2 linked regions of the Methylobacterium currus genome follow. The protein of the gene in region 1 interacts with the protein of each later gene in a pairwise test. Links are inferred from orthologs where the notes say so. Each region holds a gene or a part of one and is shown in the gene's direction. Other genes may lie near its edges. The genes, in order: gyrA and gyrB.

Region 1 (6,043 bases):
GAGAAGCCGCCCCAGAGTGTCAGCGCCGTGATCGCCGGGCGGGCATCGGCGCCGTAGAGCCGCCCGAGCGTCGCGAAGGCGGCATCGTAGAGGCCCGACCCCATCCCGGCGCCGATCACCAGCCAGCCGAGGCCGAAGACCGGCAGGTTCGGCGCGAGGCTCAAGGTCACCAGCCCCGCGGCGAGGAGCAGCGCCGAGACCGTCAGGACCGGCCGTCCGCCGAGGCGGCCGATCGTCCGTCCGGCGAGCGGCGCGACGGCGCCCGCCGCCAGCATGCCGGCGGTGAGGCTGCCGAAGATCCAGGGCAGACCCCAGCCGGTCTCCGCCGCGATCGACGGCCCGAGCACCGTCAGCAGGTAGTAGCTGCAGCCCCAGGCGAGGATCTGCACGATGCCGAGGGCCGAGATGACCGGCCAGCGTCCTTGGACGATCATGGAAATCGGAAGGTCATGGAAACCGGAAGGTCATGGGACTCGGGCCCAGAGCGTCAGGTAGAGGCGACCCGGCGTCCGTGCTCGTCGATGACGCGCTCGCCGTCCTCCTTGACGAACTCGCCCTGTTGCGGCGGCAGCAGGTCCAGCACCCGCTCGGAGGGGCGGCACAGGCGCACGCCGCGGGGGCTCACCACCAGCGGGCGTTCGAGCAGGACCGGGTGGGCCGCGACGGCGTCGAGGAGCTGGTCGTCGGTGAGGGCGTCATCGTCGAGGCCGAGCTCGATGTAGGGCGTCCCCTTCTTCCGCAAGCCCTCGCGCACGGTGAGGCCGGCCCGGGCGAGGAGGCGGCGCAGCAGCTCCCGTGCCGGAGGGGTCTTCAGGTACTCGACGACGTGCGGCTCGATGCCGGCATTGCGGATCATCGCCAGCACGTTGCGCGACGTGCCGCAGGCCGGGTTGTGGTAGATCACGACGTCCATCGGCGGCCTCCCGCAGGCGGGCGGGCCGCCACCGGCGCCGTCCTCCCGCATCCTTTGCCAATCTCTAACGAGTTCGCGGGACACTCGTCCACCGGTATCGGGCGGGCTTGTGGAACATCTCCGGAACGCCCATCTAAGATGCTGATTTGCTTCGCCTTCCGCTCTCCGTGCCGGGCTTTGGCGCTGGCACCCGGAGCGCAAATCGGCTAAGCCGTCCGGCGAGAGAGTGTGAGCCCGCGCGGGCCGCGACGAGAGACAGACCTTGGCAGAGAACGACCCGACCGGCGCCCCCCCGCCCGCGACCGACATCAAGCCCGTCTCGATCACCGACGAGATGCGCCAGTCCTACCTGGCCTACGCGATGAGCGTCATCGTCAGCCGGGCCCTGCCGGATGCGCGCGACGGCCTGAAACCCGTGCACCGCCGCATCCTGTACTCCATGTACGAGAACGGCTACCTGCCGGACCGCAAGTACGTGAAGTCGGCCCGCATCGTCGGCGACGTGATGGGTCAGTATCACCCGCACGGCGACCAGTCGATCTACGACGCCCTCGTCCGCATGGCGCAAGACTTCGCCATGCGGCTGATGCTGGTGGACGGCCAGGGCAACTTCGGCTCGATCGACGGCGATCCGCCGGCGGCGATGCGCTACACCGAATCGCGACTGGCGAAGCCCGCGATGGCCCTGCTCGAGGACATCGACAAGGACACCGTCGACTTCAACCCGAACTACGACGAGTCGAAGGACGAGCCGGCGGTCCTGCCCGCCCGCTTCCCCAACCTCCTCGTCAACGGCGCCGGCGGCATCGCGGTCGGCATGGCGACCAACATCCCGCCGCACAACCTCGGCGAGGTGATCGACGGCTGCATCGCCCTCATCGACGACCCGGCGATCACCATCGAGGGCCTGAACGACATCATCCCGGGGCCGGACTTCCCCACCGGCGGCTCGATCCTCGGGCGCTCGGGCACCCGCTCGGCCTACATGACCGGCCGCGGCTCGGTGATCATGCGGGCGAAGTCGCATATCGAGGAGCTGCGCAAGGAGCGCGAGGCGCTGATCTTCACCGAGATCCCGTATCAGGTGAACAAGGCGTCGCTGGTCGAGAAGATCGCCGACCTGGTGCGCGAGAAGCGCGTCGAGGGCATCGCCGACCTGCGCGACGAATCCGACCGCGACGGCATGCGCATCGTCGTCGAGCTGAAGCGCGACGCCGTCGCCGACGTGGTCCTGAACCAGCTCTACCGCTACACCCCTTTGCAGACGAGCTTCGGCTGCAACATGGTGGCGCTGAACGGCGGGCGCCCCGAGCTCCTCAACCTCAAGGACCTGATCCAGGCCTTCATCGACTTCCGCGAGGAGGTCGTCTCCCGCCGCACCAAGTTCCTCTTGAACAAGGCGCGCGAGCGGGCCCACGTGTTGTGCGGGCTGGCCATCGCGGTCGCCAACATCGACGAGGTGATCCGGCTGATCCGCACCTCGCCCGATCCGAACACCGCCCGCGAGGCCCTGATGGCCCGCGACTGGCCGGCGGAGGACATCGCGCCGCTGATCGCCCTCGTCGACGACCCGCGCCACCGGGTGAGCGAGAACGGCACCTACCGCCTGTCCGAGACCCAGGCCCGCGCCATCCTCGACCTGCGGCTGCAGCGCCTGACCGCGCTCGGCCGCGACGAGATCGGCGACGAGCTGAAGCGGCTCGCCGACGAGATCGCCGACTACCTCGACATCCTGCGCTCGCGCGCCCGGATCATGGGCATCGTCAAGCACGAGCTGGCGGAGGTGCGGGCCGAGTACGCGACCCCGCGCAGGACCGAGATCCTGGACTGGGATTCGAGCGTCGAGGACGAGGACCTGATCCAGCGCGAGGACATGGTCGTGACCGTGTCCCACGCCGGCTACATCAAGCGGGTGCCGCTCTCGACCTACCGGGCCCAGCGCCGCGGCGGCAAGGGCCGCGCCGGCATGTCGATGCGCGACGAGGATTTCGTCACCCGCCTGTTCGTGGCCAACACCCACACCCCGGTGCTGTTCTTCTCCTCGCAGGGGCAGGCCTACAAGGAGAAGGTGTGGCGGCTGCCGCTCGCGGCGCCGAACGCCCGCGGCAAGGCGCTCGTCAACATCCTGCCCCTCGACCAGGGCAAGGAGCGCATCACCACCATCATGCCGCTGCCCGAGGACGAGGCGTCCTGGGAGACCCTGGACGTGATGTTCGCCACCGCCTCCGGCAGCGTGCGGCGCAACAAGCTGTCCGACTTCGTGCAGGTCAACCGCAACGGCAAGATCGCCATGAAGCTCGACGAGGGCGACCACATCGTCCATGTCGAGATCTGCACGGAAGCCGACGACGTGCTGCTGACGACCGGGGCGGGCCAGTGCATCCGCTTCCCCGTCACCGACGTGCGGGTGTTCAAGGGCCGAGACTCGACAGGCGTGCGCGGCATCAACCTGGGCAAGGACGACCAGGTCATCTCGATGACGATCCTGCGCCACTTCGAGGCCTCGCCCGAGGAGCGCCAGGCCTACCTCAAGCGCGCCAACGCCGACCGGCGCGCCACCGGCGAGGCGATCGAGCTGCCGGCGGCGCCCGAGCCCGAGGCCGAGGAGGCCGCGGCCTCGATCGACCTGGAGCAGGACCGCTACATCGCCATGGGGGCGGCGGAGCAGTTCGTCCTCACCCTGTCGGAGCGCGGCTACGGCAAGCGGACCTCGTCCTTCGAGTACCGGACGTCGAATCGCGGCGGCAAGGGCATCAAGGCGATGGAGGTCAATGCCCGCAACGGCACCCTCGTCGCGTCCTTCCCGGTCGAGACCAGCGACCAGATCATGCTGGTGACGGACGCCGGCAAGCTGATCCGGGTTCCGGTCGACGACATCCGGGTGGTCGGCCGCGCCTCGCAGGGCGTCACGGTGTTCAACACCGACAAGACCGAGAAGGTGGTGTCGGTGGAGCACATCGAGGGCGAGGGCGAGGCGGACACCGAGGTCGAGGGGGATGGGGGGGAGGTCGAGGGAGCCTGATCGGCCTCTCTCTCCCGCCGCATCCGCCACGCCGTTTCCGTGAGCCGATCAAGCTCACGGACACGGCGTTTGTGTTTCGCAGAGGATGTTCTCCCGCTTCACCGAAGCCCATGGGGTCGTGACCAGGAGAGTTTCAACTCGGCAGGACGCCGCTCACTTCCCGAAATCCACCGTCGCGCCCTTCGCGACGTGCTTCGCCAGGTCGCGCGCGTCCCAGTTGGTGAGCCGGACGCAGCCATGCGACTCGGTCTTGCCGACCTTCTCCGGCTCGGGCGTGCCATGGATGCCGTAGCCGTCATCGCCCGAGAGGTCGATCCAGACCACGCCGACCGGGCTGTTCGGGCCGGGCTTGATGGTGAACTTGTGCTTCGCCTCGACGCCCTTGAACTCGTATTTCGGGTTATAGGTGTAGGTCGGGTCGAAGGCGACGCTCTCGACCTTCAGGACACCGCTCGGCGCCGGCTTCTCCTCGCTGCCGATCGAGGCCGGGTAGAGGTGGATCAGCGCTCCGTCCTCGCCATAGGCCCGGACCTGGAGCGCATCCTTGTCGACCTCGATGCGGGTGACCTTCGGGGCCTGCGGCAGCTCCTTGCCGGGGATGCGGCCGGTCTCCAGCGGCGGCACCGCCGCGACCGTGATCACCGTGCCGGCCTTGGTCAGGGCTGCGTCAGGGTTGAGGGCCTCCAGCAATCCCTTGCTCATGTGGAAGCGCTCGGCCAGCATCTCGGCCGGCGACGTGTAGGACAGCGCTTTCAGGTCGGCCTGCTCCTCCATCTTCGGCGGGATCTCCTCGACGAACGGGCCGGCGACGTCCTGCTCGGTCAGCGTGTACTGCGTCACGGCCGGGTCCTGGCTGGTGCCGGACAGGGCCTGCCACACGGGCGCGTCGAGCTGGCCGGAGGAGGTCAGGCCCTTGGCCTTGGCGAAGCCCGTGAGCGCCCCGCGCAAGTTGTCGCCGTCCCGCCCGTCGATGGCGCCGGGCGAGAAGCCGGCCCGGTCGAGAAGCACCTGCACCCGCACGGTCAGCGGGTCGGCGCGCTTCCCATCAGGCTTCTCATCGGCCTTCTCCGTGGCCTTCTCCGTGGCCTTGGCGGGCTTCGTCTCCTTCTTGCCGGATTCCCTGGCGCCCTTCTCCTGGCTCGCCGCCCCGGCGCCGAACTGCGCCTGATTGATCGCCTCCGGCGTCAGGGGAGCCTCCGCGGCACCGGCCGCGCCCGACAACCCCACCACCAGCAGAGCCGCCCCGAGCCTCGCCGTCTTCCACATCCGACCCTCTCCTGACCATGAAATCAGCAAGGCCTAAAGCGCCGGACGCCTCCCCCGTTCCCGCCCTTGTCGCGCTCACTGGCACAGGCGGTGGCCGGCCTGGCGCTCGCGCTCGTCGAGATGGAGGTGGTTGGCGTGGGCGGCGTCCGAGCCGGGCCCGAGCACGGTGCGGAAGAAGCCGCAGGCACGGGCCCTGATCGCGGCCTCGAACGCCGCCTCGGGCGTGCCCTCCCGCGTCGCGCCCACGGCGACCGGCGCCCTGCCCTCGAAGGTGAAGCCCATCACGTCGACCCCGTTTGCGTAGGCGTGCTCGCTGAGCTTGGCGCTCGGATCGTGGTTCTGGCCGCGGCACTCGTAGGAGCCGCCGATCTTGAACGTCTGAGCAGCCTTGCCGAGGGTCCGCTCGGCGATCACCTGCACCTCGGTGCTCCAGCGGCTCAAGGCCTCGGCGGCGACGCAGGTGAGGGTGGCGGCGGGCGCGAGCGCGACGCCGTCGGGCAGAGCGGTCACCCGCAGGGGCTTGGCCGCCCCGCACAGGCCGTCGGCGAGGGGCGCCACCGGCTCGGCCTTGACGCCGAGGCGTTCGAGCCGGCGCAGGCAGGCGGTGTCGTCCGGCACGACCGTGGCGGGGGTGGGTGCCGGGCCGGAGGGCAGGTCGGCGGGCCGCTCCGGCGGCAGCGGCGCCGGCTCGGCGGCGGGCGCAGCCGGACTCTCCTTGGCGGCGTCCTTGGCGGCGTCCTTGCCGGTCTCTTTGGGGTTCGCCTCCTTGCCGGACGGCTCCTTGACGGCTGGATCGGTGGCGGCCGGGCCCTTCGCCTCGTCGGGCCGGGGCGGCGGCAGAG
Region 2 (5,734 bases), 730 kb from region 1 along the record:
CGAGCACGCCCCGCGCCGCGATCATCCCGGTCACGCCGTTCCAGCAGAACTGCACCCTCCTGTGGTGCGAGGCGACGAAGCGGGCCGCGGTGATCGATCCGGGCGGCGATCTCGACCGGATCCAGGCGGCGATCGCCAAGGCCGGGGTCACGGTCGAGAAGATCCTGCTCACCCACGGCCATATCGACCATGCCGGCGGCGCGGCCGACCTGCGCGACGCGCTGAACGTGCCGGTCGAGGGGCCGCACATCGCCGACAAGCCGCTCCTCGACAGCCTGCCCGAGACCGGGGCGGCCTACGGCCTCGGCGGTGCGAAGGCGATCACCCCCGACCGCTGGCTGAACGAGGGCGACACGGTGACGGTCGGCGAGCTGACCTTCGACGTGCTGCACTGTCCCGGCCACTCCCCGGGCAGCGTCGTGCTGGTGAGCCGGGACGCCCGCTTCGCGCAGGTCGGCGACGTGCTGTTCCGGGGCTCGGTCGGCCGCACCGACCTGCCGGGGGGCGACCACGGCACCCTGATCGCCTCGATCAAGACCAAGCTCCTGCCGCTCGGCGACGACGTCGCCTTCATCCCCGGCCACGGCCCGACCGGCACGATCGGCCAGGAGCGGCTGTCGAACCCCTTCATTCAGTAGGAAATTCCGCCATGGACCTGCGTCCCCTGGGCCGTTCCGGCCTCTCGGTCCCGCCCTTCTGCTTCGGCGGCAACGTCTTCGGCTGGACCGCCGACGAGGCGACCTCCTTTGCGCTGCTCGACCGGCTGCTGGAGGCCGGCTTCACCTTCATCGACACCGCCGACGTCTATTCGCGCTGGGCGCCGGGCCATCAGGGCGGCGAATCGGAATCCGTGATCGGGCGCTGGCTCAAGGCGAGCCGGGCCCGCGACCGCATGGTCATCGCCACCAAGGTCGGCATGGACATGGGAGACGGCCGCAAGGGCCTGAAGGCCTCCTCCATCGAGCGGGCCGTCGAGGAATCCCTGCGCCGCCTCCAGACCGACCGGATCGACCTCTACCAGTCCCATCTCGACGACGCGGAGACACCGCTCGAGGAGACGCTCGCGGCCTATGACCGGCTGATCCGCGCCGGCAAGGTGCGGGCGATCGGCGCCTCCAACTATTCCGCCGCCCGCCTGCGCGAGGCGCTGGCTGTGGCCGCCCGCGAGGGCCTGCCGCGTTACGAGTGCCTTCAGCCCGAGTACAGCCTGGCCGAGCGGGCCGGCTACGAGGCGGAGCTGGAGCCCCTGTGCCGGGAGGAGGGAATCGGGGTGATCTCCTACTTCTCCCTCGCGGCGGGCTTCCTGACCGGCAAGTACCGGCAGGCGGGCGCCGCGTCGGGCCGCGCCCGGGAGGCCCGGGTCTCGGGCTACCTCAACCCGCGCGGCCTCGCCTTCCTCGACCTCCTCGACGCGGTGGCGCGCGATCACGGCGCCAGTCCGGCCCAGGTCGCGATCGCCTGGCTCGTGGCGCGGCCCGGCCTCACCGCGCCGATCGCCAGCGCCACCTCGGTGGCGCAGCTCGACGAGATCCTGGGCGGCGTGCGCCTCGCCCTCGACCCGGCGGCGGCGGCCCGGCTCGAGGAGGCGAGCCGGGGCTCGCTCAAGGGCTGACAGGGCCCGTTCGCGGATCCTTAACGGGGTGCGGCGAAACGTAACCCCGGTGATCTTCCGGCAGGGGTGGACGGGGTGTCCGGCCCACCCCCGCCGGGCCCCGGAAAGCCCCCGCCGCGGCGCCGAAAAAGTGCCCCTGCGGCGCCGAAAACCGATGCAATTTCAAGGCGGAATGCTTACATCAGGGAGGCACGGGGTCGTGGCCGCCACGGCCCGGGATCCTTGAGACACGACGAGACCCAGACGGCGCCGAATCGCAAGATCGGCGCCGGCGCCGGCCGCGCCCCTGCGACGCGCGCCCGCCCGCACCAGGAACCGACATGGCCGAACCCGCCCGCGATCTGACCCCCGACACCTACGGCGCCGACTCGATCAAGGTCCTCAAGGGCCTGGACGCGGTGCGCAAGCGGCCCGGCATGTATATCGGCGACACCGACGACGGCTCGGGCCTGCACCACATGGTGTACGAGGTCGTCGACAACGCCATCGACGAGGCTCTGGCCGGCCACGCGACCCTCGTCACCGTCACCCTCAACGCCGACGGCTCCTGCACGGTCTCCGACAACGGCCGCGGCATCCCGACCGACATCCACCCGGAGGAGGGCGTCTCGGCGGCCGAGGTCATCATGACCCAGCTGCATGCCGGCGGTAAGTTCGACCAGAACTCCTACAAGGTCTCGGGCGGCCTGCACGGCGTCGGCGTCTCGGTGGTGAACGCCCTCTCGACCTGGCTGCGCCTGCGCATCTGGCGCGCCGGCCAGGAGCACGCGATGGAGTTCCGCCACGGCGACGCGGTCTCGCCGCTCGCCGTCGTCGGCCCGGCCGGCGACCGCCGCGGCACCGAGGTGACGTTCCTGCCCTCGCCCGACACCTTCACGATGATCGAGTTCGACTACGCGACGCTGGAGAAGCGCCTGCGCGAGCTCGCCTTCCTCAATTCCGGCGTGCGCATCGTTCTGACGGATGCCCGCCACGCCGAGCACAAGCGCGACGAGCTCGTCTACGAGGGCGGGGTCGAAGCCTTCGTGCGCTACCTCGACCGGGCGAAGGAGCCGCAGATCGAGGCGCCGATCGTCCTGCGCCAGGAGCGCGACGGCATCGGCGTCGAGGTCGCCTTGTGGTGGAACGACACGTTCCACGAGAACGTGCTGTGCTTCACCAACAACATCCCGCAGCGTGACGGCGGCACCCACCTGGCCGGGTTCCGGGCCGCGCTGACCCGCCAGATCACCGGCTACGCCGAGGCGAGCGGGGTGACCAAGAAGGAGAAGGTCGCGCTGACCGGCGAGGATTGCCGCGAGGGGCTGACCGCGGTGGTCTCGGTGAAGGTGCCCGACCCGAAATTCTCCTCGCAGACCAAGGACAAGCTCGTCTCCTCGGAGGTGCGGCCGGCGGTCGAGGGCGTGATGAACGCGACGCTCGGCACCTGGCTCGAGGAGCATCCGAACGAGGCGCGGGTCATCGCCGCGAAGGTGGCGCTCGCCGCCGCGGCGCGGGAGGCGGCGCGCAAGGCGCGCGATCTCACCACCCGCAAGGGCGCGCTCGACATCGCCTCGCTGCCCGGCAAGCTCGCGGATTGCCAGGAACGCGACCCGTCGAAATGCGAGATCCTGCTGGTCGAGGGCGACTCGGCCGGTGGCTCGGCCAAGCAGGGCCGCGACCGCACCTTCCAGGCGGTGCTGCCGCTGCGCGGAAAGATCCTCAACGTCGAGCGGGCGCGGCTCGACAAGATGCTGTCGAGCCAGGAGATCGGCACGCTGATCACCGCGCTCGGCACCGGGATCGGCCGGGACGGCGCCCACGCCTTCAATCCCGACAAGCTGCGCTACCACCGCATCATCATCATGACCGATGCGGATGTCGACGGCTCGCATATCCGCACCCTGCTGCTGACGTTCTTCTTCCGCCAGATGCCGGAGCTGATCGAGCGCGGCCACCTCTACATCGCCCAGCCGCCGCTCTACAAAGCCCAGAAGGGCAAGACCTCGATCTACCTCAAGGACGACCGGGCGCTGGAGGATTACCTGATCGACGGCGGCGTCGACGGGGCGGTGCTCAAGCTCGCCACCGGCACCGAGTTCGGCGGGCCGCAGCTCAAGGCCCTGGTCGACGAGGCGCGCGGCGTGCGCCAGGTCCTGCACGGGATGCATTCGCGCTACGACCGCGTCGTGGTCGAGCAGGCGGCGATCGCGGGCGCCCTGCGCCCGTCGGTGGCCGGCAACCCGGACGAGGCCGAGGTGGTGGCCGACGAGATCGCCCGGCGCCTCAACACCATCGCGGACGAGATCGAGCAGGGCTGGGAGGGCGAGGCCAAGGACGGCGGCTACGTGCTGTCGCGGACCCTGCGCGGCGTGCGCCAGGTCGCGGTGCTCGACGAGGCGCTGATCCACTCGCAGGAGGCGCGCCGCCTCGACGAGCGGGCCGAGAACCTGAGCGAGATCTACGGCGCCCCCGTCACCCTGGTGCGCCGGGGCGACGAAACGATGCTGCACGGGCCGGTCGCGCTGTTCGAGGGCATGATGGCCCTCGGCCGCAAGGGCTTGCAGCTCCAGCGCTACAAGGGGCTGGGCGAGATGACCGCCCAGCAGCTCTGGGAGACCACCCTCGACCGCGACGTGCGCTCGCTCCTCCAGGTGAAGGTCAAGGACACGACCGACGCCGACGACCTGTTCGTCAAGCTGATGGGCGACGTGGTCGAGCCGCGCCGGGAGTTCATCCAGGAGAACGCCCTGAACGTGGCCAATCTCGACGTGTGAAGCCCTCGACCCGTCTCGGAGATTGTCGGGTCAGCCAACCGAATTGCCACCCTCCGCGTCATCCCGGGGCCGCGAAAGCGGAACCCGGGACCCATAACCGCCGAGGGTGACAAGTCGGTCCGCCCTATCGGACAGGCTCTCGCATTTCGACGTTCGCGCCCAGCGAACCGGGACCTCGTGGCCGCAAGTTGTCGCGAGAGGTCGAGGAACCGACCGCCGCCCCGCGCCTCACACCTTCTCGAGCGCCATCTCCAGGAAGCCGAGCGCGTCCTCGACGGCGCAACGCCGGACCTCGGAGCGGCCGAGATCGCCGTAGCGGCGCTCGATGTGCCGGGTCGCCCGGCCGGCGGCGACGAGGCCGAAATGGACGAGGCCCACGGGCTTCGTCGGCGTGGCGCCGCCCGGACCCGCGACGCCCGTGATGGCGAGCGCCACGTCGGCCCGCGAATGGGCGAGCGCCCCTTCGGCCATCGCCCGGGCCACCGGCTCGCTCACCGCGCCATGGGCCGAGATGAGGTTGAAGTCGACGCCGAGGATCTCGGCCTTCGCCTCGTTGGAATAGGTGACGAAGCCGCGCTCCAGCACCAGGGAGGAGCCCGCCACCTCGGTCAGCAGGGCGGCGACGAGGCCGCCGGTGCAGGATTCGGCGGTGACGAGGCGGGCCTGGCGCTCGCGATAGGCGGCGATCAGCACGCTCGCGCGGGTGACGAGGGCGGCATCGAACATCACGGACGCGCCTCCGGCAGCCGGACGGTCGCCGCGGGCAACCTTATCGTGGCGGCGGCCTGGGCGGCGAGGCCCTCGGCCCGGCCGACGAAGCCGAGCTTCTCCGTCGTGGTCGCCTTGATCGAGACCGCCGAGAGCGGCACCCCGGCGATCTCGGCGATCCGGCTGCGGATCGCCTCGCGATGGGCGCCGATGCGGGGCGCCTCGGCCAGGACCGTGATGTCGAGGTGATCGATCACCCCACCGCGCTCGGTCACCCGCCGCACCGCGTCGGCCAGGAACTGGTCGGAGGAGGCGCCGCGCCAGCGCGGATCGCTCGGCGGGAAGTGGACGCCGATATCGCCGTCGGCGAGCGCGCCCAGGATCGCGTCGGTGAGGGCGTGCAGCACCACGTCGCCGTCCGAATGGGCGAGCACGCCGCGATCGGCCGGGATGCGCACGCCGCCGAGCCACACGTGGTCGCCCTCCGTGAAGGCGTGCACGTCGAAGCCGGTGCCGAGGCGGGTCAGAAGGGTCATGGCGGAATCATCCCCGGATTCGCGACCGGAGCGAGGCTCCGGCAAGAAGGCGCGGTCGGCCTCGATGAGGTCGGCGGCCTGGGTGATCTTGCGGTTGCGCAGGTCGCCGGGGAAGACCGCCA

Evidence for each region.
Region 2: the proteins of gyrA (region 1) and gyrB interact in binary tests that used the Escherichia coli proteins (3 or more experiments, as listed by UniProt). The link is inferred for Methylobacterium currus from one-to-one orthologs.

Annotation. Positions count from the first base shown.
Region 1 is NZ_CP028843.1:777,604-783,646, reverse strand. What follows is about bases 784-4,135. They hold gyrA (DNA gyrase subunit A), read left to right. Parts: upstream 784-1,175; coding sequence 1,176-3,935; downstream 3,936-4,135. Other genes in these bases: DA075_RS03575 (L,D-transpeptidase family protein), read right to left, coding at 4,089-4,135; arsC (arsenate reductase (glutaredoxin)), read right to left, coding at 784-913. In the rest of the region: DA075_RS03590 (MFS transporter), read right to left, coding at 1-434; more of arsC, read right to left, coding at 488-783; more of DA075_RS03575, read right to left, coding at 4,136-5,201; DA075_RS03570 (extensin-like domain-containing protein), read right to left, coding at 5,277-6,043. UniProt on the Escherichia coli protein: A type II topoisomerase that negatively supercoils closed circular double-stranded (ds) DNA in an ATP-dependent manner to maintain chromosomes in an underwound state.
Region 2 is NZ_CP028843.1:1,505,108-1,510,841, forward strand. Bases 1,608-4,650 are described here. They hold gyrB (DNA topoisomerase (ATP-hydrolyzing) subunit B), read left to right. Parts: upstream 1,608-1,932; coding sequence 1,933-4,368; downstream 4,369-4,650. Other genes in these bases: DA075_RS06915 (aldo/keto reductase), read left to right, coding at 1,608-1,612; DA075_RS06925 (CinA family protein), read right to left, coding at 4,597-4,650. Also shown: DA075_RS06910 (MBL fold metallo-hydrolase), read left to right, coding at 1-638; more of DA075_RS06915, read left to right, coding at 650-1,607; more of DA075_RS06925, read right to left, coding at 4,651-5,097; DA075_RS06930 (bifunctional 2-C-methyl-D-erythritol 4-phosphate cytidylyltransferase/2-C-methyl-D-erythritol 2,4-cyclodiphosphate synthase), read right to left, coding at 5,094-5,734. UniProt on the Escherichia coli protein: DNA gyrase negatively supercoils closed circular double-stranded DNA in an ATP-dependent manner to maintain chromosomes in an underwound state.